DNA from 2 places in the Pantoea sp. Tr-811 genome. Region 2 is predicted to be linked to the other one. Evidence: riboswitches for the same ligand, from Rfam matches in the RefSeq annotation. Region 2 holds a riboswitch; the other holds the start of a gene.

Region 1 (17,782 bases), on a different contig from region 2:
CGCCTTGAAGTGCGCAACCTGAGCTTCACCTACCCAGGCACCGAGCGTGAGGTGCTGAGCGACATCAGCTTCGTCGCCGAGCCTGGGCAGATGATCGCCCTGGTCGGCCGCTCGGGCAGCGGCAAGTCGACCCTGGCGGCGCTGATTCCGCGCTTCTACCACCACGACCAGGGGCAGATCCTGCTCGACGGCGTGGAAATCGAGCAGTACCGCCTGCGCAACCTGCGCCGGCACGTGTCGCAGGTGACCCAGCACGTCACCCTGTTCAACGACACCGTGGCCAACAACATTGCCTACGGCGACCTGGCCGGCGCCCCGCGCGCAGACATCGAAGCCGCCGCTGCCGATGCCTATGCCAAGGAGTTCGTCGACCGCCTGCCCAAGGGTTTCGACACTGAAGTGGGCGAGAACGGCGTGCTGCTGTCCGGTGGCCAGCGCCAGCGCCTGGCGATTGCCCGTGCGCTGCTGAAGAATGCGCCATTGCTGATTCTCGACGAAGCCACCTCGGCGCTGGACACCGAGTCGGAGCGGCACATCCAGGCCGCCCTCGACCACGTGATGCAGGGCCGCACCACGCTGGTGATCGCGCACCGCCTGTCGACCATCGAGAAGGCCGACCAGATCCTGGTGATGGACCAGGGCCGCCTGGTGGAGCGTGGCACCCACGCCGAGCTGCTTGCGGCTAATGGCCATTATGCCCGCTTGCATGCCATGGGCCTGGATGAGCCGGCCAAGGCCGATATCACCTGAACCCTCGCTGATCGGGGCCGCCATGGCCCCGATTGTCACGGGAATTTTCCAGGGCTGATCTGGCCGTAAAGCCGTCGCCTACCCTGTGCTAATATCCTGCCCCTGTTCACTATTGTCATATGGGTTGCCCATGAAGTTGTCCATGCCGCGTTTCGATCAAGCCCCGGTATTGGTGGTCGGCGATGTCATGCTCGACCGCTACTGGCATGGCGGTACTTCGCGTATTTCGCCGGAAGCGCCGGTGCCGGTGGTCAAGGTCGACCAGATCGAGGATCGCCCCGGCGGCGCGGCCAACGTTGCCTTGAACATCGCCGCCCTCGGCGCGCCGGCGTCGCTGATTGGCGTCACCGGCCAGGACGAGGCCGCCGACAGCCTGGCCAACAGCCTGCAGGCTGCTGGCGTGCGCTCGGTGTTCCAGCGCATCGCGCACCAGCCGACCATCGTCAAGCTGCGGGTCATGAGCCGTCACCAGCAGCTGCTGCGTATCGATTTCGAAGAACCGTTCGCCACCGACCCGCTGTCGCTGGGCGCTGAAGTCGACAACCTGCTCGAAGGCGTCAAGGTGCTGGTGTTGTCCGACTACGGCAAGGGCGCGCTGAAGAACCACCAGAGCCTGATCCAGGCTGCCCGGGCCAAGGGCATTCCGGTTCTGGCCGACCCCAAGGGCAAGGATTTTTCCATCTACCGTGGCGCCAGCCTGATCACCCCGAACCTCAGCGAGTTCGAAACCATCGTTGGCCGCTGTGCCGACGAGGCCGAGCTGGTCGCCAAGGGCCTGCAGCTGCTGCAGGACCTGGACCTGGGGGCCTTGCTGGTCACCCGTGGCGAGCATGGCATGACCCTGCTGCGCAGCGGCCAGCCGGCGCTGCACCTGCCAGCGCGTGCCCGTGAAGTGTTCGATGTGACCGGTGCTGGCGACACGGTGATTTCCACCCTGGCAGCGGCCATTGCTGCCGGCGAGGACTTGCCCCACGCGGTGGCCCTGGCCAACCTGGCTGCCGGTATCGTGGTTGGCAAGCTGGGTACTGCCGCTATCAGTGCACCGGAGCTGCGCCGGGCGATCCAGCGCGAGGAAGGTTCCGAGCGCGGCGTGCTGGGCCTGGAGCAACTGCTGCTGGCCATCGATGATGCGCGGGCGCACAACGAGAAGATCGTGTTCACCAACGGCTGCTTCGACATCCTGCATGCTGGCCATGTGACCTACCTTGAGCAGGCCCGGGCCCAGGGTGACCGCCTGATCGTCGCGGTCAACGACGATGCCTCGGTCAGCCGCCTGAAAGGGCCGGGCCGGCCGATCAACAGCGTTGACCGGCGCATGGCCGTGCTGGCGGGCCTGGGGGCTGTAGACTGGGTCATCAGCTTCCCTGAGGGCACCCCGGAAAACCTGCTGAGCCAGGTTCGCCCGGATGTGCTGGTCAAGGGCGGTGACTACGGTATCGACCAGGTGGTGGGTGCCGACATCGTCAAGGGTTACGGCGGTACGGTGAAAGTGCTGGGCCTGGTGGAGAACAGCTCGACCACGGCGATCGTCGAGAAAATCCGCAAGAACTGAGGTGGGGTTTGGGGCCGCCTTGCGGCCCATCGCGAGCTTTGCTCGCTCCTACCGGGCCGTGCGCGATGCCCGGAATACGCGAATCCCTGGTAGGAGCGAGCAGAGCTCGCGATGGGCTGCAAAGCAGCCCCAGCACCCGCTATTTCTGCAATGACGTCCGGGCCCGCGCCAACAACGCCCGCGCCTTGTCGCCAAAGCGTTGCAGGTGCGTCGCCGGCGTTGCCTTGCGCTCCACCAACCCCTGCTGCTTCACCCAGTCCTTCCAGCGAATCCGCTCATCGGCTACCACCCAGCCTTCCTGAAGGGCAAAACTCTCGGCCAAATGCACCCCTCGGGTACTCGCCGGTACCAACTCATCCTTCTTCAAGGTGTACAGCTCGGCCTGGGGCTGGCCATCCTGCACCGGCATCAGGTACAGGTCGGGCCGCTTGCGGTTCAGCCTTGCTACCAGCTGGTCACCCTCCAGGCGCTCATCGACATGGAACAGGCTGAGCTTCTTGGCTTCTTTGGGCACCTGCAGGCGCATGTCGTAGATCAACTGCAGCGATGCGGTGGGCAAGTGCACATAGGCCCGTGGCCGCTCCAGCAGCATCAGGTTGGCACAATGCACCGGGCGGGCGGCGCCAGACTGTGGCGCGAGCACGAAGGCCAGGTCTTCGCGGTAATGCAGCGCGGACGCATACGGCGCGGGCAGCCAGGTTTCATGGAAGCGGCCGCTCAGCCAGCCTTCCGGTGTTTCCAGCAGGCACTCCTCGGCCACCTCCTGCACGGCAGTGTGCAGCGGCAGGTTGAGCTCCTGGGCGGGCACGTAGCCGGAAATCAGCTTCAGTACCACATCGCCCCGGTCCTGGCGGCGCTGGCGCACCAATACCCAGTAGTCACGGTGCTGCCAATGCAGGGTCAGGCGAACCGAAACCCCCAGGTTGGCCAGTTCGACCACGAAGCGCTGCTTGTCGGGCAGCTGGATGGCGCGGCGGCGCTGCTGGGTTTGGGCGAAATTCAGCGGCATGCCGATGCTCTGGTAGACCAGGCCTTCGGCCGTCGCTTCCACATGCAGGGGCAGTGTCTTGAAGTTGCTCGGGTTCTTGCGGATCAGCGTACGCGGCACGAGGCTCCTCCTTGCGTCGGGGCAGTCACCAGGCCCTCGGCGGAGGGCGGCGGCTCAATGCTGGCCCAGTATGCGGGCGACGGTGGCCACGTTATGGGCCAGGTGCAACGGGTTGATGGTGCCGACGATAGCACTGCTGACGCCTGGGTGGGCGAACAGCAGCTCGAAGCTGGCCTGCACCGGGTCGACACCGGGGGCAAGGCAGATATGCCCGCTGGCCAGGGCCTTCTTCACCAGGATGGCCTTGCCGTGTTCGGCAGCGTAGTCCAGTACCGGGCGTTCCGCCTGCTCGTTGAGGTTGTAGGTGACCATGGCGCAGTCGCCCTGCTCCAAGGCCTTGAGGCCGCCGGCTGCCGTCTTGCCGGACAGGCCATAGCCAAGAATCTTGCCTTCCTGCTTGAGCTCGGCCAGGGTCTGGTAGACCTCCTGTCGCTCCAGGATGGCCAGGTCGTTGCCATCGGAATGCACCAGCACCAGCTCGATGCGGTCGGTTTCCAGGCGGCGCAGGCTGCGCTCCACTGAGCGCCGGGTGTGGGCGGCGCTGAAGTCGAAACTCGATTGGCCGTTGGCGAATTCTTCACCCACCTTGCTAACGATCACCCACTGGTCGCGCTGGCCACGCAGCAACGGGCCCAGGCGCTCTTCGCTGCGGCCATAGGCCGGCGCGGTGTCGATCAGGTTGATGCCCAGCTCGCGGGCCTGTGCCAGCAGCAGGCGGGCTTCGTCGTCATTGGGAATGGTGAAGCCGTTGGGGTACTTCACGCCCTGGTCGCGGCCGAGCTTGACCGTGCCCAGGCCCAGGGGCGATACGCGCAGGCCGGTGCTGCCCAGGGGGCGGTGAAAATCGTGCAGGGTCGGCAGGCTCATGGCAGCAGTTGCTCCCAGGCCGGCACGCCCACGGCTGGGCGTGGCAGGCCGGTGAGGTCTGCCTGGGCGGCCGGGCGAATGCCGTCGCGCTCAAGGTTGGCCAGTACCCGGTCGCTGAAGTCTGGCGCCAGCGCCAGCTTGGTCGGCCAGCCCACCAGCAAGCGTTGCTGCTCGGCGAGGAAGGCGTTGTCTGGGCGCACCAGGCCCGATTGGGCAGGTTCGGCGCGGTCGACACGCAGGGTGGCCCAGCGTACCTGGGCCTGGTCGACCCAGGGCAGCAGGCTGGCAATTTCCTTCTGCGCCGCGGCAATCTGCGCCGCAGGCTCTCGGGCCACGCCATCGGCTTCGGCGATATCGCCGCCCAGGTACCAGACCCACTGGCCGTCGGCGGCCGGGTGGGTGGTGACGGTAACCCGTGGCTTCGGCCCGCCACCCAGGCAATGGGCGTACAGCGGCTTGAGGTTCGGGCCCTTGGCCATGACCATGTGCAGCGGGCGGGTTTGCATCGCCGGCTGCTGCAGGCCCAGGGCGTGCAGCAGGCCTTCGGTGCCGGCACCGGCGCTGAGGACGATGCGCTGGGCGCGAATGTCGCGATCGTCCACGCGCAGGCCGACCAGTTCGTCGCCTTCGCGCAGGGGTTCGATGCGTTCACCGGCCAGCAGGCTGTCGCCGGCCAGTTCGGCCAGGTTGTTCAACAGGCTGGGCACGTCGATGACCAGTTCGGCCAGGCGGTACACCTTGCCCTTGAAGGCGCGGTCCTGCAGGGCAGGCGGCAGTTGCTCGCCCTTGACCTGGTCAACCCGGCCACGCACGGCCTTGCTGGCGAAGAAGCTGGTGAGGTTGCCGGCCAGGGTGCCGGGCGACCACAGATAATGGGCGTCGGACAGCAGGCGGGTGTGGGTCAGGTCCAGTTCGCCGCTGCCGGCCAGGGCCTCGCGCCAGCGGCGGGGCATGTCGGCGATGGCTTCCGAGGCGCCGGTCAGGGCACCGTGCAGGGCGTACTTGGTACCGCCGTGGATGATGCCTTGGGACTTGATGGTCTGTTCGCCACCGAGGCTGGCGCGTTCCACCAGCACCGTCGAGTAGCCCTGGCGGCGCAGCCGGGCATTGAGCCAAAGGCCAGCGACCCCGGCGCCGACGATCAGCACGTCAGTGGAAATGGCGGATGGCATGGCGGTACCTCGAAGACTGGGACAGCTGCCAAGTATACAGGGTCAGGGTTGCTGTTGGCCCGGAGCGCCAGCACCCGCACCGTAATACCCTGTAGGAGCGGCGGTGCGGCGACCCGACTTGCCCCGCGAACACCGGCGCAGCCGGTGCCATCCACCGCGGCGCTTGCTTCGCGGGGCAAGCCCGCTCCTACAGGATTGCCAGTTAAATAGATTGCTCAATGCCCGGCCGTTTTGGAAAACAACTGGATCACCACCACGCCACCGACAATCATCGCCATGCCCAGCATCGCCGGCACATCCAGCTTCTGCCCGTACACCACCAAGGCCGCCACGCTGATCAGGACGATCCCCAGCCCCGACCAGATCGCATAGGCGATACCCACCGGAATACTGCGCACCACCAAGGTCAGCATCCAGAAGGCAATGCCGTAGCCGACCACCATCAACAACAACGGCAACGGCGTGCTCAAGCCCTTTACGGCCTTCATGGAAGCCGTGGCGATGACTTCGGCGCAGATGGCGATGGCGAGGTAGGTGTAGGCATTCATGGCAGGATTCTCCGGTAACTGGGTGGGCATTCTAGACCTAACCTGGATGCGGTAAAGTCATTACCTATCAACTACGGAGATAGCTCAATGGCCGAGCAGTGGAACCTGGAGCAATTGCGCACCTTTCTGCGCGTCGCCGAGCTGCGCTCGTTCTCGGCCGTGGCCCGCGAGCAGCGCAAGGCGCAGTCGGCCATCAGCAACGCCATTGCCCTGCTGGAAACGGACCTGGGTGTCACCCTGTTCGAGCGCAGCAGCGGCCGGCAGCCGAAGCTGACCGAAAACGGCAGTGCGCTGCTCGAAGATGCCCGCGAGCTGTTGCGCCAGTGCGAGCGCCTGGATGGCCGCGCTGCAGCGCTGATGCGCGGGCAGGAAGCCTTGCTGCGGGTGGCGCAGGACGAGGCCATGCCCTACCAGCCGGTGATCGACAGCCTCGACGAGCTGGCCAGCCGCTACCCGTACCTGGAAGTGCAACTGGCCAGCGGCGCCCAGGGCGATGTGGCGCGCAAGCTGGTGGAACGGCGTGCCGACCTTGGGCTGTTCTTCCACCACGAAAGCATCCCCGATTCCCTGGAGCGCCGCGTCCTGGGCAGTGTGGAAATGGTCACCGTGTGCGCCATCGGCCATCCGTTGGCCCGGGAGCTGCGCGTCACCTGCCAGCAGCTGGCCCGCCACCGGCAACTGCTGATTACCCCCCAGCAAAGCGGCTACCCCGGCAGCGAGGCCGCAAGCCCACACGTGTGGCGCGCCGACAGTTTCTATGCCATGGCCGAACTGCTGATGCGCGGCCTGGGCTGGGCCTGGCTGCCGCGCCATGTGGTGCAATACCCGACGTACCAGGCGCAGATGGTCGAGCTCGACAGCGAATGGTGCCCGCCAGCACTGGTGGCCGAGCTTGCCTGGCGCCGCGACGAGCCCCTGGGCCCCGCTGCGCAGTGGCTGGCCGAGCGCTTTGCAGTGCACCTGCGCGCGATCGGGTAAACTCCGCCGCCATGAACAGAACCCTTTATACCTTGCTGTTTCACCTGGGCCTGCCGCTGGTTGCGCTGCGCCTGTACCTGCGTGCGCGCAAGGCGCCGGCCTACGGCCAGCGCATCGGCGAGCGCTTTGCCCGTAACCTGCCGGCCATGCGCCAGGGTGGAATCTGGGTGCATGCGGTGTCGGTCGGTGAGAGCATTGCCGCCGCGCCCATGGTGCGCGCCTTGCTCAAGGCCTACCCGGACCTGCCAATCACCCTGACCTGCATGACCCCAACCGGTTCCGAGCGCATTCGCGCGATGTTCGCAGGCGAACCGCGCATCCAGCACTGCTACCTGCCCTATGACCTGCCGTGGGCCGCGGGGCGCTTCCTCGACCATGTGCGCCCGCGCCTGGGCATCATCATGGAAACCGAGCTGTGGCCCAACCACATCCACCAGTGTGCCCGGCGCGGCATTCCGGTGGCGCTGGCCAATGCGCGGTTGTCTGCCCGCTCGGCACGGGGCTATGCGCGCTTTGCCAAGCTGACCCGGCCAATGCTGGCCGAGATGAGCCTGATTGCCGTGCAAACCGAAACCGAGGCCCAGCGTTTTCGCGACCTCGGCGCCCTGCCTGGGTGCGTGCAGGTCACCGGCTCGATCAAGTTCGACCTCAAGGTCGACGAGCAACTGCTGCCGCTTGCCCGAGCGTTGCGTGGGCAATGGGGCGCGGACAAGCGCCCGGTGTGGATCGCCGCCAGTACCCACGAGGGCGAGGATGCGCTGGTGCTCAAGGCGCATCAGCAACTGTTGCAGGTGCACGCGGATGCGCTGCTGATCCTGGTGCCGCGTCACCCCGAGCGTTTCGATGCCGTGCATGCCCTGTGCAGCCAGCAGTTCGCCACGGTGCGCCGTTCTGCCAGCACACCGGTGGATGGGCAGACGCGGGTGTTGCTGGGCGACACCATGGGCGAGTTGCTGTTTCTCTATGCCCTGGCCGATATCGCTTTCGTTGGCGGCAGCCTGGTGGCCACCGGCGGGCACAACCCGCTGGAACCGGCGGCGCTGGCATTGCCGGTGATCATGGGGCCGCATGTGTTCAACTTCCTTGAAATCAGCGCGATGTTGCGCGAGGCGGGGGCGTTGCAGCAGGTGGATGATGCTGACGGGCTGGCCGAAGCGGTGCGACGGTTGGTCGAGCTGCCGCAAGATGCCCGGCACATGGGCGAGGCGGGCAGGGCGGTGATGCAGGCCAACCAGGGGGCGTTGCAGCGGTTGTTGGATGGGCTGGGTAAGCTGCTCGGCTGAGTGTTTTGATTGTGCTGATGGGCGCCGCTGGCGCGACGCATCGCGAGCTGGCGCTCGCTCCTACCGGGGTTGGGTAAACCTGCAGGAGCGGTGCATCGCGAGCTGGCGCTCGCTCCTACCGGGGTTGGGTAAACCTGTAGGAGCGAGCGCAGCTCGCGAAGTGCCTTTCAGTCAAGGACGGCGCTCGAAGTTCTTGGCCGCCGCCGCCGCCAGGTCCGGTGGCAGGAAATCGCGGTCGGGGTTGTAGTCCGGCTTCAGGTACCGCGCCAGGTCCTGCAGGTCTTGCGGGCTCAAGGTCCCGGCGGCCTGCTTGAGGCTCAGGTTGTCGAGGATGTAGTCATAGCGGCTGTTGTTGTAGTCGCGCACCGAGGTGTACAGCTGGCGCTGGGCATCGAGCACGTCGACGATGTTGCGGGTGCCGACCTGGTAGCCGATTTCGGTAGCCTCCAGCGCGCTCTGGTTGGAAATGATCGACTGCTTGCGTGCCTTGACCTGTTCCACATCGGTGTTCACCGCACGGTGCAGGTTGCGGGTGTTTTCCGTCACCTGGCGGCGCAGGCTCTCACGCTGTTGTTCGCTCTGGCTCAGGCGCTGGTAGGCTTCGCGCACTTGCGAGCTGGTCAGGCCGCCGCTGTAGATCGGGATGTTCAACTGCAGGCCGATGCTGGTCTGCTCCACGTCACCGCTGTAGCGCACATTCTGCTGCGGCGCGGGGTTGGTGAAGCCCAGGCTGTCGTTGTCGCCCTTCTGGTACTTGGCCACCGCATCGAGTGTCGGCGCGTGGCCAGCCTTGCGCTGGCGCAGGGTTTCCTCGGCGGCGGACACGGCGTAGTTGGTGGCCAGCAGGTTGAGGTTCTGGCGCCCGGCGGTTTCCACCCAGGCCTTGGCATCATTGGGTGTCGGCACCTGTACCGGCAGGGTGTGCACCACGCCTTGCAGCGAGTTGTACTCGCGGTTGGTGAGGGTGACCAAGGCCTCGAAGGCGTCCTGCACCTGGCGCTCGGCAATCAGCCGGTTGGCGCGCGCGGTGTCGTAGCTGGCCTGGGACTGCAGCACGTCGGTCTTGTCGGAAAGGCCCACATCGAAGCGTTCGTTGGACTGGTCGAGCTGGCGCTTGAAGGCCGCTTCCTCGGCCTTGGTGGCCGCCAGGCTGTCCTGGGCACGCAGCACCGAGAAATAGCTTTGCGCCGTTTGCAGGATCAGGTTCTGTTCGGTGGCCGACAGTTCCAGGGCGGCCTGTTCGTTCACCGCTTCTGCGGCCTGCAACTGGAACCAGCGGTCGGCGCGGAAGATCGGTTGCGCCAGGGTGGCGCTCCAGGCATTGCCGCTGCGGTTGGAGGTGATCGAAGGCTCGTCCAGTTTGGTGCGCGTGTTCATCATCTCGGCACCGGCCGACAGGTTCGGCAGCAAGCCGGCACGGGCCTGGGGCACCACTTCGCGGCGGGCGCCATAATCGGCGCGTGCGGCTGCAAGATCGGCGTTGTTGTCCACCGCTTCGCGGTAGACGCTGACCAGGTCGGTCTTCACCGTCGAGGGCACATCCGCCGCCCAGGCCGTTGCGTGGTACGCACAAGACACGGCTATCGCCAGTGAGAGTTTGCGCAGCATAGGGGGCAATCCTTGTACGAAAAATAATTACTGAACTGTTGAGTATCGTCCGACGTGCCAGTGTAGTGCCATGGGCCCCCCGGCAACAATCGCCGCGTGCGCCTTTCATCCTGCTGCAAATTACCCGCTTGGCTTTGTCGGCCACTCCAGTCTAGACTGCGCCTGTTCTTGTCGGGGTGCCTTGAAGCAAAGGCTGAGATCGCATAGGTGCGGATCCCGTTGAACCTGATCAGGTTAGCGCCTGCGTAGGGAACAAGATTGCTCGCCTTCCCGGGGAGCCTCTTGTGCCAGGTCCGGGAATGTCTCAGCTGCTTGCAGCTCGTGGCACCTCGTCTTCGGCACTGCACTCGTCCATGGGTGCGTCCACGCCTTTCAGGTTCTCCCCCGACATTCCGCCCGCTAGGAAGCCGTCTGGAGAGCCTGTGATGACCAAACAAGAAAAAGCGATCAACCTCAGCGAATCGGCGCAAGTCGACCAGCAGTCCGTGCAACCGTTCCCGCGTTCGCGAAAAGTCTATGTCGAAGGTTCGCGCCCGGATATCCGCGTGCCCATGCGTGAAATCAGCCTGGACGACACCCCCACCGATTTCGGCGGCGAGTCCAATGCGCCGGTGCTGGTGTACGACACCTCCGGCCCCTACACCGACCCCAACGTGATCATCGATGTGCGCAAGGGCCTGGCCGATGTGCGTTCGGCCTGGATCGAGGCGCGTGGCGACACCGAGCGCCTGGGCGGGCTGAGCTCCGACTTCGGCCAGCAGCGCCTGAACGACGCCGACCTTGCCAAGCTGCGCTTCGCCCACGTGCGCAACCCGCGCCGTGCCAAGGCGGGCGCCAACGTCTCGCAGATGCACTATGCCCGCCAGGGCATCATCACCGCCGAGATGGAATACGTGGCCATCCGCGAGAACATGAAACTGCAGGAAGCCCGCGCCGCTGGTTTGCTTGACGAACAGCACGCCGGCCACAGCTTCGGTGCCAACATTCCGAAGGAAATCACCGCCGAATTCGTGCGCCAGGAAATCGCCCGTGGCCGCGCGATCATTCCGGCTAACATCAACCACCCGGAAGTGGAGCCGATGATCATCGGCCGCAACTTCCTGGTGAAGATCAACGGTAACATCGGCAACAGCGCCCTGGGCTCCTCGATCGAGGAAGAAGTGGCCAAGCTGACCTGGGGTATCCGCTGGGGCTCGGACACGGTCATGGACCTGTCCACCGGCAAGCACATCCATGAAACCCGCGAGTGGATCATCCGCAACTCGCCGGTGCCGATCGGCACCGTGCCGATCTACCAGGCCCTGGAAAAGGTGGGCGGCGTTGCCGAAGACCTCACCTGGGAGCTGTTCCGCGACACCCTGATCGAGCAGGCCGAGCAGGGCGTGGACTACTTCACCATCCACGCCGGCGTGCTGCTGCGTTATGTGCCGCTGACCGCCAAGCGGGTCACCGGCATCGTCAGCCGTGGCGGCTCGATCATGGCCAAGTGGTGCCTGGCGCACCATAAAGAGAACTTCCTGTACACGCACTTCGACGAGATCTGCGAAATCATGAAGGCCTACGACGTCAGCTTCTCGCTGGGCGACGGCCTGCGCCCAGGCTCGATCGCCGATGCCAACGATGCCGCCCAGTTCGGTGAGCTGGAAACCCTTGGCGAGCTGACCAAGATCGCCTGGAAGCACGATGTGCAGTGCATGATCGAAGGCCCCGGCCACGTGCCGATGCAACTGATCAAGGAGAACATGGACAAGCAGCTGGAATGCTGCGACGAGGCGCCGTTCTACACCCTCGGCCCGCTGACCACCGACATCGCCCCCGGTTACGACCACATCACCTCGGGCATCGGTGCGGCGATGATCGGCTGGTTCGGTTGCGCCATGCTTTGCTACGTCACGCCCAAGGAGCACCTGGGCCTGCCGAACAAGGACGATGTGAAGACCGGCATCATCACCTACAAGATCGCCGCCCATGCCGCGGACCTTGCCAAGGGCCACCCGGGCGCGCAAATCCGTGACAACGCGCTGTCCAAGGCGCGCTTCGAGTTCCGTTGGGAAGACCAGTTCAACCTGGGCCTGGACCCGGACACCGCGCGGGCCTTCCATGACGAAACCTTGCCGAAGGAATCGGCCAAGGTCGCGCACTTCTGCTCGATGTGCGGGCCGAAATTCTGCTCGATGAAGATCACCCAGGAAGTGCGCGAGTATGCCGCCAAGATCGAAACCGTGGACGTGACGGTCGAGGCGGGCATGCGTGAGCAGGCCGAACGGTTCCGCCAGGAAGGCAGCCAGCTGTATCACAAGGTTTAACCACGTACTCACTCTGTTGTAGGAGCGGGCTTGCCCCGCGAAAGCGTCAGCGGCGCCAACGCGCTTGGCAGGCTTGACGCCTTCGCGGGGCAAGCCCGCTCCTGCACAGGGGGTGGCAGCAATCAATCATTCTTCCGGCGAACACAACAATGACATCACCCAGCCAATTCTCCCCCGACCACCCGGTCCCCACCCACCAGCGCATCTTCGGCGCCCGTGACCTGTTCTCGCTGTGGTTCTCCCTCGGCATCGGCCTCATGGTGCTGCAGGTCGGCGCCATGCTCGCCCCTGGCCTGGGCCTGGCGAGCGCGGTACTGGCCATCGCCCTGGGTACTGGCGTCGGCGTGCTGCTGCTCGGCGCCGCCGGCGTCATCGGCAGCGACACCGGCCTGTCGGCCATGGGCACCCTGAAGCTCAGCCTGGGCCGCCATGGCGCCCGCCTGCCGGCACTGCTCAACCTGCTGCAACTGGTGGGCTGGGGCGCCTTCGAGATCATCGTCATGCGCGATGCCGCCAGCCTGCTGGGCGCGCGGGCGTTCGGCGAGGACAGCGCCTGGAACAGCCCGATGCTCTGGACCCTGTGCTTCGGCGCGCTGGCCACCGTGCTGGCGGTGAGCGGGCCGCTGGCATTCGTGCGCAAGGTCCTGCGCGCCTGGGGTATCTGGCTGCTGCTGGGCGCCTGCCTGTGGCTGACCTGGAACCTGTTCGCCAAGGCCGACCTGGCCGAGCTGTGGCAGCGCGCCGGGGATGGCTCGATGTCGCTGGCCGTGGGCTTTGACATCGTCATCGCCATGCCGCTGTCGTGGTTGCCGCTGATCGCCGACTATTCGCGCTTCGCCCGCAATGGCGGGCAGGTGTTCGGCGGCACGGTGCTGGGTTACTTCATTGGCAACACCTGGCTGATGAGCCTGGGCGTCGCCTACACCCTGGCCTTCGCTGCCAGTGGCGAAGTCAACGCGCTGCTGTTGGCCCTGGCCGGCGCCGGCATGGGCCTGCCGCTGTTGCTGATCTTGCTGGACGAGTCGGAAAAGGCCTTTGCCGATATCCACTCGGCCGCCGTTTCCACCGGTGTGCTGCTGCCACTGAAGGTCGAGCACCTGGCCTTGGCCATCGGCGTGCTGTGCACCCTGATTGCCTTGCTGGCGCCGCTGGCCCAGTACGAGAACTTCCTGCTGTTGATCGGCTCGGTGTTCGCGCCGCTGTTCGGCGTGGTGCTGATGGACCACTACGTGGTTCGCCGCCGCCGCCTGCCAGCCCAGGTCGATGGCTTGCACTGGCAGGCGCTGCTGGCCTGGGCCGTGGGCGTGGCGGCGTACCACATCATCGCCGCCAAGGCCCCGGAGCTGGGCGCGACCCTGCCGGCACTGCTGCTGGCAGGTGGGCTACACGGGCTGCTGAGCCTCAGCCGCGGCCGGGAAACAGTTCGGGCTTGAGGACGCCGTTCAGGCGTGGGTAGGGGATCTTCAATTCCACGTGGCCCATGGAGTAGGGCGCGATGGCATAGACCTCGTACTTCACCACCACCGCGCCGTACGTCAGGGCGACGTGCGGCGAGCGCTTGAAGGGCCAGGTTTTGACGAACTCGGCGTCCTTGTCCATGCCCACGCTGATCTGCCAGGCGCGGTGCGATTCCTCGACGGTCTTCCAGAACGTCTCTTCCTGGCCCGGCAGCAGCATGTCCTGCAGGGTCAGCACCTTGTCCAGCTTGCGCGAATAGTTGATGAAGCCGCGCCCCGGCATGCCGTGGGCGCCACCGCTGTCGAGGTAGCTGGACAACTCGACGATCACCAGGCCGTCATGCTGCTCGCGTACCTTGGCTTGCAGGTAGCTGCTGTTGCGTTTGTCGGCACTGGCCAGGAACTGCTGCTCATAGGCCTGCAGGGTGGCCGGCGCGGTGCCATGCTGATTGTCTTCGGTCAGCTGCAGCAGGCGCTGCTCGACAATCGCATCGAGCTTGGGCAGGGCCGGAAAATGGACCATGTCGATGTTCACCAACGGGCAGTCCTGTGCGCTGCAGCCGGGTTTGACATGCTCCCAGGCGTCGCGCTTGACCTCCAGCGGGGCCCGGTAGTTGGGCGCGAACAGGCTCTGGCAGGCGCCAAGGGCGAGTGCCAGCACGGCCACGGAGGTCAGTTTGACAAGTGTCATGATGATCCTTGCAGAACAGGGAAAAGTCGGCCTTTGACCGTCTGCGCGGCCTTCGGTTCGCCACTAAGCTAACAGAGAGAAGACGCGCTGTCCCCAGTGGGCGAACGGTTGCCGGAAAGGGGTGAAACGGGCAACCGTGCGGAGTAGGATGGCGCGAAGCGGTAATCAAGCTGTTGCTGTAGCCATGAGGATTTCCATGTCAGACACGTTGAATTCGGTGCCCAAGGCGGTTGAGATCGCCGAGCGGGCCAACTGCTTCAAGGGCTTCTACAAGCTCGACAAGGTGCGCCTGCGCCACGAATTGTTCGCCGGCGGAATGGGCCGCGAGATCAGCCGTGAGCTGTTCGTGCGCCACGATGCCGTCTGCGTGCTGCCCTACGACCCACTGCGCGATGAAGTGGTGTTGATCGAGCAGTTTCGCGTCGGTGCCTTGGGCAAGATCGACAACCCTTGGCTGATCGAGATGGTCGCCGGGCTGATCGACAAGGCCGAGGAGCCCGAGGAAGTTGCCCACCGCGAGGCCGAGGAAGAAGCCGGGCTGAGCATCAGCGCCCTGTGGCCGATCACCCGCTACTTCCCTTCGCCCGGCGGCAGCGACGAATACGTGCACCTGTTCCTGGGCCGCTGCAGCAGTGCAGGCGCCGGCGGCCTGCATGGCCTGGAAGAAGAGGGCGAGGACATCCGCGTGCGCGTGTGGTCGTTCGACGACGCACTGCAGGCGGTGCGCGACGGCCGGATCTGCAATGCGGCAACCATCATCAGCCTGCAATGGCTGGCACTGAACAAAGACGAAGTTCGAGGTATGTGGAAGTGAACCTGCTGCGTGAGCGTTATCGGGTCGACCTGGCCGGGCTGCAAGCCGCCTGCGAGGCCAACTACGCCCGGCTCATGCGCCTGCTGCCCGACATGCGTACCACCCAGAGCTCGCGGCGCATCGGCATGACCCAGGGCGACCAGATGCTTGGTGTGCTGGCGCTCGATGTGCTGCTGGCCTGCCCGTACACCACCACCTTGCGCGTGCGCCAGGAGCACAGCCTGCCCTGGCTGCCGGTGCCGCACCTGGAAGTGCAGGTGTACCACGATGCGCGCATGGCCGAAGTGATCAGCGCCGAACACACCCGGCGCCTGCGCAGCATCTACCCGTACCCCAACGAAGCCATGCACCAGCCGGACGAAAAAGCCCAGCTGAACCTGTTCCTCGGGGAATGGCTCAGCCATTGCCTGGCGTGTGGCCATGAATTGGCCAGTGTGCGCTGAAATGTGAACGGGGTCGGCTTCGGGTGTTTGCTCGAAACCGATCCACCGCCATAATCGGGGCATAAACCGTTCGAGGAGACGGCCGTTGCCGCACCCAGACCCCTTCCCGGCACCCGTGCATGTGGTGCAACTGACCGATGCCCATTTGTTCGCCGACCCGGCAGGCACGCTGCTGGGCCTCAATACCCGTGACAGCCTGCGCCATGTGGTGGCCCAGGTGCGCCGCGAGCAACCACGCATCGACCTGCTGCTGTGCACGGGCGATTTGTCCCAGGATGGCAGCGTGGCGTCCTATGAGGCGTTTCGCGGGCTGACCGCTGAGCTGGCGGTGCCGACTCGCTGGTTGCCGGGTAACCATGATGAAGCCAGGGTGATGGCCCAGCTGGCGCCCGATTTGGTCGAGGCGGTTACTGATGTCGGGGCCTGGCGCGTGGTCATGCTCAATACGGCGGTGCCGGGCGCCACCCATGGGTTTCTCGAGGCGGACCAACTGGCGGCGCTGGACCAGGCGCTGGCCTCTGCAGGCGAGCGGCATTGCCTGGTGTGCTGCCATCATCAGCCGGTGGATATCGGCTGCGCCTGGATTGCGCCGATCGGTTTGCGCAATGCCGATGAACTGCTGCAGCGCCTGCGCAGTTATCCACAGGTCAAGGGTTTGCTCTGGGGGCATATTCACCAGCCGTGGGATGAACAGCAAGGCGGCCTGCGCCTCTTGGCCACGCCGTCGACCTGCATCCAGTTCGCGGCGGGCAGTGAGGACTTCAAGGTCAGCGAAGAGCACCCAGGCTACCGCTGGATGCGCCTGCATGGCGACGGGCGGCTGGAAACCGGGGTGGAGCGGGCCATCGATTTCGAAGTGAAGCTGGACTTCGACAGCCCAGGGTACTGAACTACCCAAAGCGCACACTTTCCCCCTGTAGGAGCGAGCACAGCTCGCGATGGGCTGCGAAGCAGCCCCTGCGTTCTAGGCTGCGAAGCCGAAGAACCCCCGGGGCCGCTGGCGCGCCCCATCGCGAGCTACGCTCGCTCCTACAGGGGCGTGTGTGCAAGCGGGTGTTTGAAGAAATTGTTGCGAGATTGGCCAAACGGCGCCAACACCCGGCGAACACGCTACACTGCGCGTCCCTGCGCCTGCTCCATCGGGCGCGAAGCCACAGATTCCGGGGGCAGCATGTCGGGTTCCATCCTCTATATCCATGGCTTCAACAGCTCGCCGCTGTCCACCAAGGCGCGCCAGCTCGACGCGGTAATGCAGCAACTGGGGCTTTCGGCCCAGTTGCGTGTGCCCGCCTTGCACCACCACCCGCGCCAGGCCATGGCCCAGCTCGAAGCCGCCATTGCCGAACTGGGCGCGCCGCTGCTGGTCGGCAGTTCGCTCGGCGGCTACTATGCCACCTGCCTGGCTGAGCGCCACGGCCTCAAGGCCCTGCTGATCAACCCGGCGGTCGCCCCGCACCAACGCTTCGACGGTTACCTGGGCAGCCAGCGCAACCACTACAGCGGTGAAACTTGGGAGCTGACCCTGGACCACGTGCAGGCCCTGGCCGAACTGCAAGTGCCGGCGCCGGCCGACCCGGGCCGCTATCAAGTGTGGCTGCAAACCGCCGATGAAACCCTGGACTACCGCGACGCCCAGCGCTATTACCAGGCCTGCGCCCTGCGCATCCAGGCCGGTGGCGACCACAGTTACCAGGGCTTCGCCGAACAGCTGCCAGGCCTGCTGGCATTTGCCGGCATTGCGCGGCAGCAGTATGCGGCGCTCGATTTTTCTGTATTTTGACCTTTTTGCATTCACCAGACTGACGACGAGAACCCATGGCCAATCCCAGCGCTAGCGCCTATAACGCAGACGCCATCGAAGTCCTCTCCGGCCTTGACCCGGTGCGCAAGCGCCCGGGCATGTACACCGATACCAGCCGGCCGAACCACCTGGCCCAGGAAGTCATCGACAACAGCGTCGACGAAGCCCTGGCTGGCCATGCCCGCTCGGTGCAGGTCATCCTGCATGCCGACCACTCGCTGGAAGTGAGCGACGATGGTCGCGGCATGCCGGTGGACATCCACCCGGAAGAGGGCGTGTCGGGCGTCGAGTTGATCCTCACCAAGCTGCACGCCGGTGGCAAGTTCTCCAACAAGAACTACCAGTTCTCCGGCGGCCTGCACGGCGTCGGCATTTCGGTGGTCAACGCCCTGTCGACCCAGGTG
Region 2 (11,201 bases):
TGGCAAACCTCATACTACCAACCAGTACTCCTGGAAACCGAGCAAGCCAAGGCCTTACAACTCGGCAGTTTGTCCAGCGAGTGGAAACAGAATAACGCGTGGTCCCCAGCACTCTGGGTCACTTTAGCCCATACAGACGCCCGCCCTCCAAAGCCGAGTGCAGAGTTCACTGTACTGCTAAAGGAGTTCATTGTTGGAGAAAGTGAATGGTTTGGATCCCTCAGCATTTGCGATAGAGACCAACACGCCATTGAAACACCCTTCAGCCCCGACTGTTATATTACGGCGCTCGGACTCGTACTCAACTTCAAAATTGAAATAATGCACGGAAATTCGGCAAGCCTTTTCATCAAATACTCTCCAAATCAAGGCCTCTACGACCGAGCTCACTCAACTATCACATTCAAGCTTGAGAGGTAAGCAATGTCAGTAGTCTGGCTTTTTAATCCCGCTCAAAATACTGCCGCTGCACCCCGCATAGGGGGCCAAGTAACAAGCATTTCGCCTACAGCCTTGGAATTGCACAACCCGTGGGTGATAGACTCTGTATTTATGGGCAAGCTTTACACTGCCATGTCCGCTGCATTAATACTATCCATCTACTCGGAATTCTTCCACGCCGGCCTTGAGCAAACACTAAGTCGAGACAGGGAGTTACTTATCCTCGACACCCTATTACCTTTCCTGTTCACGCCCTTCCTCGCCTACAGAATATATCTCATAAAAAACTTATCAGCCTTCTACTTGAATCGCACTTCAAAAAAAATCCACTATCGGCGAAACAGAACGCTCATATCTTTCGACTGGGACACTGTCAGAGGCGGTCTATTCAAACGCACCGAGTTTGGTGGCGTATCTTTCAGCACCCAGTATGCCCTGGCATTCGGTCCCTGCGGAGCACAGGGTGGTTTGCAATTGAAAGAATGCCTCTGGATCGACAGCAACGAACCCACCGAGCCAGACGTAAAATACGTCGCCGAAGTTTGGGAATACCTGCGCCATTTCATGGATCACGGCCCCAACAAACTTCCCCCACCAGGCGAACCCAACTGGTGGCACATCCCCCTGCACGCCATCTGCCTGACCCCAGCCCAAGCCTGGCGCCACTACGCCCCTTGGCGAACCGGTGAACCCGGAGAACTGCAAGGCAAGAAAAACTGGCAACTGCCTTTCTGGGCCGTGCTCTTCCCCTACAACCTGTCCCTGGCCATCTGCTGGTACGTCATCTGCCGCCTATTCAACGTCCGCGCAGCACCGCCTCCACCAGAGGCATTCGAAACCGCCCCCGCACAAACCACCCAGAGGAAACGCAAATGACCCCCATCGCACTCGTAGGCCATCGCCATAGCTGCCCACTCCATGGTGAGGGCAAGGTCGAAACCGGCGCCAGCGCAGCCTTCGTCGACGGCAGGCCCATCGCCCGTGTCGGCGACCGGATCAGTTGCGGTGCTGTAATCGAAACCGGCGCTGCCTGCACCATCATCGAAGGCCAGCCCGCTGCCATTGAAGGCAGCCAAACCAGCCACGGCGGAACCATCACCGAAGGCGAGCACGGCTGGCTGATCGACTGACCTACCAGCCCCAGATCAATCGCTGCCACTCAGGGCAATAAACCGACAGCAAAACCTGCGATTTCCTTGCCCTGAATCAGCAAAATTGTACATGGCCATCACCATGCCTTGCCCCCGCCGCCGTCAGCCAGTAAAACGTCTACAAAGCCCGCATCCAGCGGCCTGCATGATACTCAAGCGAGCCCTACATGAACCAAGATTCCTTCCTGTATCGCACCCTGCAAGTACTCAGCGCCCTGCAGCAACGCTACTTCCCGAAATGCCACCACCTGACCCGTGAGGAAGCCCGCCTGGTGGAGCAGTTCCGCGAGCTGTCCAGCACCGACAAGGTCGCCATTCGCTACCTGTGCTCCGCTTACTGGCACACTAACCGCAGCACCTTGAACTGAGGCGCCCGCTCAACCAAGGCGCCCCACGCGGCGTCAGTTCAGGCTGTCCAGCCCCATTTGCCAGAAGTCCGCTTCCAACCGCGAAGCCTGGCCAAAGACCCCCGCCAGCTCCACGAAGCGCTGCTCGGTCATGCTCCGCGCCGCCAGTTCATCCAGGTGTTTGCGTGCTGCCGCCGCCACGCCTTGGTACCCCTCGCCCGCGTATTCACCAATCCATTCCCGGTACGGGTGGCTGCTCAGGTCGCCAATTTGCTGGGCCAATGCCCGGCCGATTTCCGCGTAGCCGATCACGCAAGGTGCCAGCGCCGCATGCAGTTCGAGCAGGTCGCCCGCTGCGCCGCAGTCGAGCACATAACGGGTGTAGGCCACCGTCGCCTGGTGCTCCGGCGCAGCCTCGATGTCTGCCTGGGACAAGCCCCAGCGGGCGCACAGGCGCAAGTGCAGTTCGGTTTCGTCGAGAATCGCCGCCAACCCGGCCTGGGCGGCGCGGATGTCGGCCGGCAGGCGGCTCTTGTAGGCGGCCAGGGCCCAGGCGCGGGCGAACTGGATCAGAAACAGGTAGTCCTGAACCAGGTACGTGCGAAACGCAGCTTCAGGCAGCGTGCCCTCACCCATCTGGCGGACGAAGGCGTGGTCCACGTAGCTGGACCACTGCCCGGCGGTAGCGGCCTTGAGGCGGTCGAAGATATCCATGCTCAAGCCTCCTCGGCGTAGACGGCGTCGAAGAACGCCAGTTCCAGCGCCACGGTACGGGCGTAGAAATCACTGGCCAGTGCCGCTTCCTGGGGGCCGACGCGGTCGAGTTCAGCCTGCAGGAAGGCCACGAAATCGTTGAAGGCCGGGTTGTCGTGCAGGGTGATCCACTCCGCGTACAGGAAATGCTCAGGGTAGGGTTTCGGCGCCTTCACCGCCCAGTCGAGGTACAGGCCTTCGGCGACGTTCAGCACCGCCAGCGCCGCGGCATAGGACCGGGTGGCCGCAGCCTCGCGCATGATTGCCTTGAAACCTGCAGTAGGCGCGGTGTCGGCGGGCTCGCTGCGCTGCGCAGGGCTTACGTCGAGGGCTTCGAAGGCACGCAGGAAATAGGTGTTCTCGTCACTGCTGATCATGCCGGCGAAACGGCCGAAACGCAGGCGTGCCTCGAAGGTGTCGGCGGTAGCGATGGCGGCGCCGAGCAGGGTCAGGAAGCTGTCGAGGAAACGGTGGTCCTGAACCAGGTAACGCACCATGACCGGGTCGGCGATGGTGCCCGCGCACAGCTCGTTCACGAAGCGGTGGCCGACGGCGGCGGACCAGGTCGGCAGGTTCTGCTGGCGCAGGGTTTGGCTGAAGCGTTCGGTCATGGTGCTGTCCTGTACAAGGTGGCAGCGAGACCGTTGCAGCTGGGCATGGAGCGGCCTCGCAATGAGGCCGGCAAAAAGGCAGGTCGGCAGTCCCATCCCTTCGCCGGCATGATCCGGATCAGGTTCGAAGGGTCACCGCGCTGCAGTTGCCAGCGGTTTCTCAGCCCGTTGCCGGGCTCCCCTTGGTGGCAACAGGTATACAGGCCTGAACCGCCGTTGTCACCTGCTGCATCACCGTTCCTGGGCCATCGTTGACCCGCTTGCGGGGAAAAGTCCCCATTGCTTGACACCCCGTTCTTTAGCGCGCATCAGGAATTCCAAGGTTTTGTTTGACAAAGCATTACTGAAATAGTTGTTGGCACAACTGTTGCTCCGGCCCCTTTGTCCAGAGGCCATTGATGGCTCATAGCTATTTAGCCGCGAGCGAGGCACCAGGCAATGAAAACACCTGCCATGATTCACTCCAAACGACCTGCATTCCAACTCTCGGCGGTAACCGCGCTGATGCTCAGCTTCGGGCTGCTGACGGCCGGCGCCTCATCCCTCGATGACGTCAGCCCGCCATCGCCGACGGACCCTTCGCATTTCGATGACCAGCCAGCGGACCCTGGTCCGGCCCTGTTGAACCTGTTCAACCTGCCCGAAGCCAACGAAGGGTCGCTGGAACTCAAGGACGGCGTGTACGGCGACCGTTCGACCAACCGGGTCGACAACGTGCTGCCGCCGTCGCTGCAGACGTCGCGCAACTACCCCACCAATGGCAAGCCAAGCCCGCTGTTCGGTGCGCAACCCTTCACCCAACAGTTGCTGCTGTTCGAAGAGTTCGGCCCGGAAAAACTCGACCCAACGCTGCCGCCACCCGCCCTGGCCTTCCCGCCGCCCACCCTGGGCGCGGCCCCCGCACAGGACCCGGACGTGGTTGCCCGCAGCAGCCCCAACGGCAACGCGCTGGAAGCTTTCCTCAAGCAACCGGGGCTGTACCCGTTCCCCACGCCCTACGCCAACACCCTGGACCGCAACCCGTGGAAGGCGCAGATCGAGCTGTTCCTGAACCGCAACTCGGTGGGTTCGCCTGCCGAAGGCCGGCCACCAGGAAAAGGCTGGGCGCACCAACGCTGGAACGAGTTCTACCCCCAGGCCGCCTTCAAGACCGCGCAGGCCGGCGCCCGCATCAACCAGGGCTTGCGCGACCGCAAGCAGTTGCACAACTACGCCGTGGGTGAGTTCGGCCCAGGCGGCCTGTATTACCAAACCTCGGACATTCCCACCACGCTGGGCACCACCAAGGGCATCGACACCCGCTTCCACCCGAACATGCCGCTGCAGAACCACAAGTCGCTGTGGACCTTCGACGGCACCTTCCCGGTGAAGCTGCTGATGGTGCGCTACGGCCAGCCAGTACTGATGCGCCATTACAACGCGCTGCCGATCGACCCGGCAGCCAACGCAGGCTTCGGCTTGCACACCATTTCCACCCACGAGCACAACGGCCATTCCCCGGCCGAAAGCGATGGCTTCGCCAACGCCTACTTCTTCCCTGGCCAGTATTACGACTACCGCTGGCCGGTCCAGTTGGCTGGCTACGACACCATCAACACCCGTGCCGAAGACCCTCGCGCCGCCTTCCCCTGCTCGCCCGGTGAAACCCTGTTCGTCAACGACGCCAACCCAGGGCTGAAAACCTGCGACAACGGCAGCATCAAGATTCGCGGTGACTGGCACGAAACCATGAGCACCCACTGGTTCCACGACCACATGATGGATTTCACGGCGCAGAACGTCTACAAAGGCAACGCCGTGATGATGAACTACTACAGCGCCATCGACCGCGGCAACGAAGCCCTGCAGGACGGCGTGAACCTGCGCTTGCCCAGCGGCTCGGGGATGGCCTGGGGCAACCGCGACTACGACGTCAACCTGGTGGTGGCCGACAAGGCCTGGGATCAGAATGGGCAGCTGTGGTTCAACCCGTTCAACACCGATGGCTTCCTCGGTGACCAGGTGCTGGTCAACTGGCAGTACCAGCCCAAGCTCAAGGTTCGCGCACGCAGCTACCGTTTCCGAATCCTCAATGGCTCGGTGTCGCGTTACTTCAAGATTGCCGTGGTCCGGGAAATCGCCGGCAACGGTGGTGAATTCAAGGGGCCGTCCGGCTCGAACGTTTCCTACGCGCGGGTGCCGTTCCACATGATCGCCAACGACGGCAACATCATGGAACACGCCGTGCCGTTCGATGGCACCCTGGACCTCAACGGCGACGGCGACCTGCAGGACAACAACGGTATCCTGCCGCTGCAGGGCATCGCCGAGCGCTACGACATCATCATCAACTTCGCCAAGAACGGCATCAAGGTCGGTGACAAGCTGTACTTCGTCAACGTCATGGAACACGACACTGGCAAAGGCCCGAAACAGGTCATTTCCCTGGCCGATGTGCTGTCGGAAAAGTACAAGGCCGTGATCAAGCAGACCAGCAAGGGGCCTGAGTGGGACAAGGGCGACCCGGTGGTCGGCAAGTTCATGCAACTGATCGTTCAGCCCTACAGCGGCCAGGACGTGAGCATGGACCCGAGCGCCTACGAGCCTGCCAAGCCTGGCAAGGCCGAAGGCCTGAAGATGATCCCGCTGACCATCGACCGCACCGCCGCCACCGACAAGGACAAAATCAACAAGGCCCGCCACCGTGAGTTCGTCTTCGGCCGCTCCGATGGCACCGACAGCACCCCCTGGACCATCAAGACCGACGGCGGTTTCGGCTACAGCATGGACCCACGCCGCATCAGCGCGGCGCCGCAGCTGGCCAGCGAAGCGACTCAAGGCGGCTTCAGCGGCGACGGCACCCTGGAAGTGTGGAAAATCCGCAACGGCGGCAACGGCTGGAGCCACCCGGTGCATGTGCACTTCGAGGAAGGCGTGATTCTCAGCCGGGACGGCAAGGCACCGCCGGAATGGGAAAAATGGGCGCGCAAGGACGTCTACCGCATTGGCCCGGACGCCGACTCTTCCCAGGAAGTGGAAATGGCCATCCGTTTCCGTGAGTTCGCCGGCACCTACATGGAACACTGCCACAACACCCAGCATGAGGACTCCTCGATGCTGCTGCGCTGGGACATCGAGCACCCCGGGCAGTTCCAGGTGATGCCAACCCCGCTGCCGGGTTGGGATGGCGTGGAGTACATGGCGTCGGTAGGCCTGCCGACCTTCCGCACCGCCAGCAGCAACAGCGGGCAAGACCCGGCCAACAAACCGCCTGTGGCCAACAACGACAGCGCCGCCACCACTGCCGGCAAGCCGATCACGCTCAACGTGCTGGCCAACGACACCGACCCCGAGGGCAACCTGCCGTTGACCGTCAAGGGCCTGAGCCAACCCGACTCCGGCCAAGGCTCGGTCAGCACCGACGGCACCAGCGTCACCTACACGCCACCGGCCACCGTCGATACGCCGTTCACCGCCAGCTTCAACTACACCGCGCGCGATGCCAAGGGCGCCGAGTCGCTGAATCCGGCCACGGTGAACATCGCGGTCAGCCAGACCGTGGCCATGGACGACATCCAGGTCAGCAGCGCCACCGTGCAGGTGCGCAGCGGCAACCGCAACACCTGGGACCTGTCCGGCACCACCTCGGTGGCCAACGGCAACAGCATCACGGTCACCGCCGCCACCACCAGCGGGCCGCTGAACCTGGGTACGGCCACCTTGAGTGCGGCCACCAGTGGGGCGCGCTGGCGGCTGTCGGTGACCACCACCGGCAGTGGCCCGGCTTCACCGGCAACGGTGACCGTGCGCTCGGCCCTGGGGCAAAGCGTGACGGTGCCGATCAGCGTGAAGTAAACGTGGGGATGTATCGGGTATCCCTGTAGGAGCGGGCTTGCCCCGCGAAGGAGGCGACGCGGTGCCTGGCACCGGCTTCGCCGGTGTTCGCGGGGCAAGCCCGCTCCTACAACGATCGGCGTATGCAGTAACTTCTGTTCGAGGGTAAACAACATGGCTGGGTCATGGCGTGTTCTGCTCGCAATCTTGCTGTTCGCCGCCGGCTTGCATTACTGGCCGACCACCCAAGCACCCGCCCGGGAAGCCAGCACGCCCTGGGGCGCCGACTACTTCCCAAACACCCCGCTGGTCACCCAGGATGGCCAGCAGGTGCACTTCTTCGACGACCTGATAAAGGACAAGGTAGTCGCCATCAACTTCATCTTCACCGGCTGCTCCGATTCCTGCCCGGTGGAAACCGCGCGCCTGCGCCAGGTGCAGAAAATTCTTGGTGACCGGGTCGGCAAGGACATCTTCCTCTATTCCATCAGCATCGACCCGTACAACGACACCCCCGCCACCCTCAAGCGCTATGCCGAGAAGTTCGGCATCGGCCCAGGCTGGACCTTGCTCACCGGTGAGCCAGACGACATCGAGCAGTTGCGCCGGCGCCTGGGGCTGTACATCGAGGGCCTGGAAAACGGCCGCTCCAAGGACCACAACCTGAGCCTGATCATCGGCAACCAGGCCACCGGCCGCTGGATGAAAGCCTCGCCTTTCGAAAGCCCCTACATATTGGCCGACCGCCTGGGCAATAGCCTGCACAACTGGAAGCAGGCCAGCGCCATGGCCAACGACTACGCCCAAGCGCCGGACATTCGCCCGCCCAGCAGCGGCGAACAAATTTTCCGTACCCGCTGCTCGTCCTGCCATTCGGTGGGTAGCAACGAACGTGGCATCGGCCCTGACCTGCTGGGCGTCACCCGCCAGCGTGATGCCCGCTGGCTGACGCGCTGGCTCAAGGAGCCAGACCAGATGCTGGCCGAAAACGACCCGCTGGCCCACCTGCTCTATGAGCAGTACAACCGCCTGGCCATGCCCAACATGCGCCTGGGCGACGAGGAAGTCGCGGCGTTGTTGAGCTATCTGGATGAAGAGACAACGCGCATCCAGGCGCCCCTGGCGGACCGGGGAAAACCTTAGAGGCAAATCGCCACCAGTCATTAGGCTGTCATCTTTCTGTCGTATTTTCAACGCCATCACCCACGGTCGGGAATACCAGCAGTGATCCGCCGTTCTCTCTCTTCCGCAGGCCTTTTGCGCCTGTTGATCTTGATGCTGTGTGCCGCCACCCTGACCTTCCTGTGGGGCCTGCACCTGACCCAGAAGGCCGCGTCGCGCCAGGATGCGCTCACGGCCAAGGCCGCCGAGCACCTGAACCTGGCCAGCATTGTCGCCGAAAGCCTGCGCCAATTGGTGGACCGCGCCCAGGCCGTAGGCCGGGTTACCCAGGACGACATGAAGGCCCTGCGCCAGGGCAGCCTGAGCCTGGCGCGCCTGTTGGCCGAAGACCCGGTCTTCAAGCGCATGAGCCTGTATGACCGGCACGGCCGGTTGCTGTCGTCCAGCCATGGCGATGAGGCCGCCCAGTTGCCTGCCGATTGGCTGCAGCAATTGAAAGTGCACGTCGCCCATTACGGCTTCAAGCCCTTCCTGCCGCGCGTGCCTGCCGACACGGCCCCGGGCGCGATGCCTAATTGGCGCCTGCCGTTCCTGTTGCCATTGACCGACCTGCCCGGGCGCGAGATCGACAACATCCTGGTGGTGCAGTTGGACGTGGGCTACCTGGCGGTGTTGTTCCAGCACATCGACCTGGGCGACAGCGGCATGGTGCGCCTGCTGCAGGACGACGGTCAGGAGCGCCTGCGCATCAACGCCAGCGGCGTAGTGGTCGCCGGTGACAGCATCGAGCCAGACCTCACCGAGGCCGACAGCAATGCCGGCCAGCTGACCCAGTATGCCGCCGGCGACCCCTACCAGAGCCTGTACCGGCGCGTGGCCGAACGGGGCTTCAGTGTGGTGGTCAGCCAGCGTTACGATGAAATCCTCGCCTCCTCCGTGCTCGCCTATTCGCGCCAGTTCTGGCTCAACCTGAGCATGACCCTGATGATCCTCGCCAGCCTCGCCTGGACCCTGCGCCTGTTGCGCAAGCGCCAGGAAGCCTTCGATGCGCTGGAGCACGCGCAGCAGGTCAATCAGCAACTGATCGGCCGCCTTGAAGACGAACACCGGCGCAGCAGCCACGCCGCCGCCACCGACCACCTCAGCGGCCTGCACAACCGCCGCCAGTTCGTCGAAGTCGCCGAGCAGGCGCTCACCCGCCAGCGCGGCAAGCGCCGGCTGATGGCCATTCTGTTCATCGACATGGACCGCTTCAAGTCGATCAACGATTCGCTCGGGCACAAGATCGGCGACCTGCTGCTGCAGGCCGTGGCCGGCCGCATCCAGCGCCTGCTCGAACCCGGCGATGAAGCCTCGCGCTTTGGTGGTGACGAGTTCGTCGTATTGCTGGCCGGGGAACGCAGCGAAGAACAGATCAACAGCTGGGTGCGCGGCCTGGTGCAGAAACTCTCCGCCACCTATGCCCTCGATGGCCAGGAGGTCAACACCAGCCCCAGCGTCGGTGTCAGTATCTGCCCGCGCGACGGCCAGGACATCGACAGCCTGATCCGCAGCGCCGACGCCGCCATGTATTCGGCCAAGCAAGCCGGCCGCGCCCAGTACCGCTTTTTCGACCCATCGCTGAACCTGGCCGATATCCAGTCGTTCACCCTTGAGCAGGCGTTCGGCACGGCCCTGGCCGAACGCCAGTTCGTGCTGCACTACCAACCGCAAATCCGCCTCGACACCCAGCGCGTGCTTGGCTACGAAGCGTTGGTGCGCTGGGACCACCCGGAGTTTGGCCTGCTCTACCCTGACCGCTTCATTGGCCTGGCCGAGCGCAGCGGTTTCATCATCGAACTGGGCTGGGAAGTGCTGCGCCTGGCCTGCGAAGAGCTGGCCCGCTGGGACACCCAGGGCCGCGATGCACGCCTGGCGGTGAATGTGTCGGCGCTGCAGTTGCGCCAGGCCGATTTCAGTACTCGCCTGCTGGCCAAGCTGCAGTTGTACGGCATTGTTCCGCAGCGCCTGGAACTGGAAATCACCGAAACCACCATCCTGGACCCCGAAGGCACCGCGGTCGACCACCTGCATCGGCTGCGCGCAGCTGGCATCGGCATCAGCCTGGACGACTTCGGCCGTGGCTATGCAGGCTTTGCCCACCTGCAATCGCTGCCGCTGAGCAAGCTGAAGATCGACCGCTCGCTGATCGCGCCGTTGTCCAACAGCTATGACGACAGCCCGATCGTTTCCTCGACCATCATCCTGGCCAAGCGCCTGGGGTTGGAGGTGGTGGCCGAGGGGGTCGAAACCCGCGAGCAGGTGGTGTGCCTGAAGCTTGCCGGTTGCGACATTGCCCAGGGCTACCACTTCAGCCGGCCCCTGTCGCCGGCGCAGTTGCTGGAGTACCCGCCCTTCAATGGCATCGAGGAAAAACCATGCGCACTCTGAAGACTTTGGCGGGGCTGCTGCTGGCCAGTCTGCTGGCCAACGCCGCGATGGCCGACTGCACGGTGCGCAGCCTGCGCCTGGCAGTCATCCCGATCAAGGGCACCGAGGAGATGGTGCGTGAACACCAACCGCTGCTGCAGCGCCTGAGCCTGGCCGCTGGGGTGCCAGTGGAGCTGGTGATTGCCGCGTCCTATGAAAGTGTGGTGGATGCCATCGTTTCCGGAGGCGCCGACATCGCCCGCCTGGGGCCGGCGTCCTATGTGCTGGCCCAGCGCCGCGACCCACGCATCGAGCCCTTCGCCACCTTTACCCTCAGCGCCGGGCCTTTTACACCTGCGGGCAGCCATTACCAGGCGCTGCTACTGACCCGGGGCGATGGCCCCGACGATATCGAAGCCTTGCGCGGCAAGCGGGTAGCCTTGAGCGACCCGGCCAGCACGTCGGGCAGCCTGGTGCCCAGTGCCGAGTTCCCGGCCCAAGTGGGCGCGCCGTTGGCCCGCTTTTTCGCCTCGCTGGTGTATGCCGGCACCCAT

The links. Region 2 has a riboswitch for thiamine pyrophosphate ahead of F3J44_RS27245 (TenA family protein). Riboswitches for the same ligand answer to the same signal wherever they lie in the genome.
Region 1: it holds a riboswitch for thiamine pyrophosphate, as region 2 does, so the genes downstream of both, thiC (phosphomethylpyrimidine synthase ThiC) here and F3J44_RS27245 (TenA family protein) in region 2, are expected to answer to the same signal.

The regions. Positions count from the first base shown of each region.
Region 1 is NZ_VWXJ01000002.1:153,360-171,141, reverse strand. It holds gene msbA (lipid A export permease/ATP-binding protein MsbA) at 1-750, shown strand, start outside; gene hldE (bifunctional D-glycero-beta-D-manno-heptose-7-phosphate kinase/D-glycero-beta-D-manno-heptose 1-phosphate adenylyltransferase HldE) at 881-2,302, shown strand; gene F3J44_RS03355 (metal ABC transporter ATPase) at 2,442-3,410, opposite strand; gene F3J44_RS03350 (aldo/keto reductase) at 3,465-4,277, opposite strand; gene F3J44_RS03345 (FAD-binding oxidoreductase) at 4,274-5,449, opposite strand; gene F3J44_RS03340 (multidrug efflux SMR transporter) at 5,665-5,997, opposite strand; gene F3J44_RS03335 (LysR family transcriptional regulator) at 6,085-6,975, shown strand; gene waaA (lipid IV(A) 3-deoxy-D-manno-octulosonic acid transferase) at 6,987-8,258, shown strand; gene F3J44_RS03325 (TolC family outer membrane protein) at 8,430-9,866, opposite strand; TPP riboswitch at 10,029-10,135, shown strand; gene thiC (phosphomethylpyrimidine synthase ThiC) at 10,292-12,172, shown strand; gene cytX (putative hydroxymethylpyrimidine transporter CytX) at 12,322-13,605, shown strand; gene F3J44_RS03310 (RsiV family protein) at 13,574-14,320, opposite strand; gene F3J44_RS03305 (NUDIX domain-containing protein) at 14,517-15,134, shown strand; gene F3J44_RS03300 (DUF1249 domain-containing protein) at 15,131-15,577, shown strand; gene cpdA (3',5'-cyclic-AMP phosphodiesterase) at 15,663-16,466, shown strand; gene F3J44_RS03290 (YqiA/YcfP family alpha/beta fold hydrolase) at 16,749-17,357, shown strand; gene parE (DNA topoisomerase IV subunit B) at 17,393-17,782, shown strand, end outside.
Region 2 is NZ_VWXJ01000027.1:1,104-12,304, forward strand. It holds partial or broken gene F3J44_RS27220 (hypothetical protein) at 1-420, shown strand, start outside; gene F3J44_RS27225 (DUF6708 domain-containing protein) at 424-1,317, shown strand; gene F3J44_RS27230 (PAAR domain-containing protein) at 1,314-1,571, shown strand; gene F3J44_RS27235 (hypothetical protein) at 1,760-1,960, shown strand; gene tenA (thiaminase II) at 1,994-2,653, opposite strand; gene F3J44_RS27245 (TenA family protein) at 2,656-3,303, opposite strand; TPP riboswitch at 3,382-3,496, opposite strand; gene F3J44_RS27250 (Ig-like domain-containing protein) at 3,742-7,137, shown strand; gene F3J44_RS27255 (SCO family protein) at 7,291-8,259, shown strand; gene F3J44_RS30470 (EAL domain-containing protein) at 8,341-10,668, shown strand; gene F3J44_RS27265 (phosphate/phosphite/phosphonate ABC transporter substrate-binding protein) at 10,656-11,201, shown strand, end outside.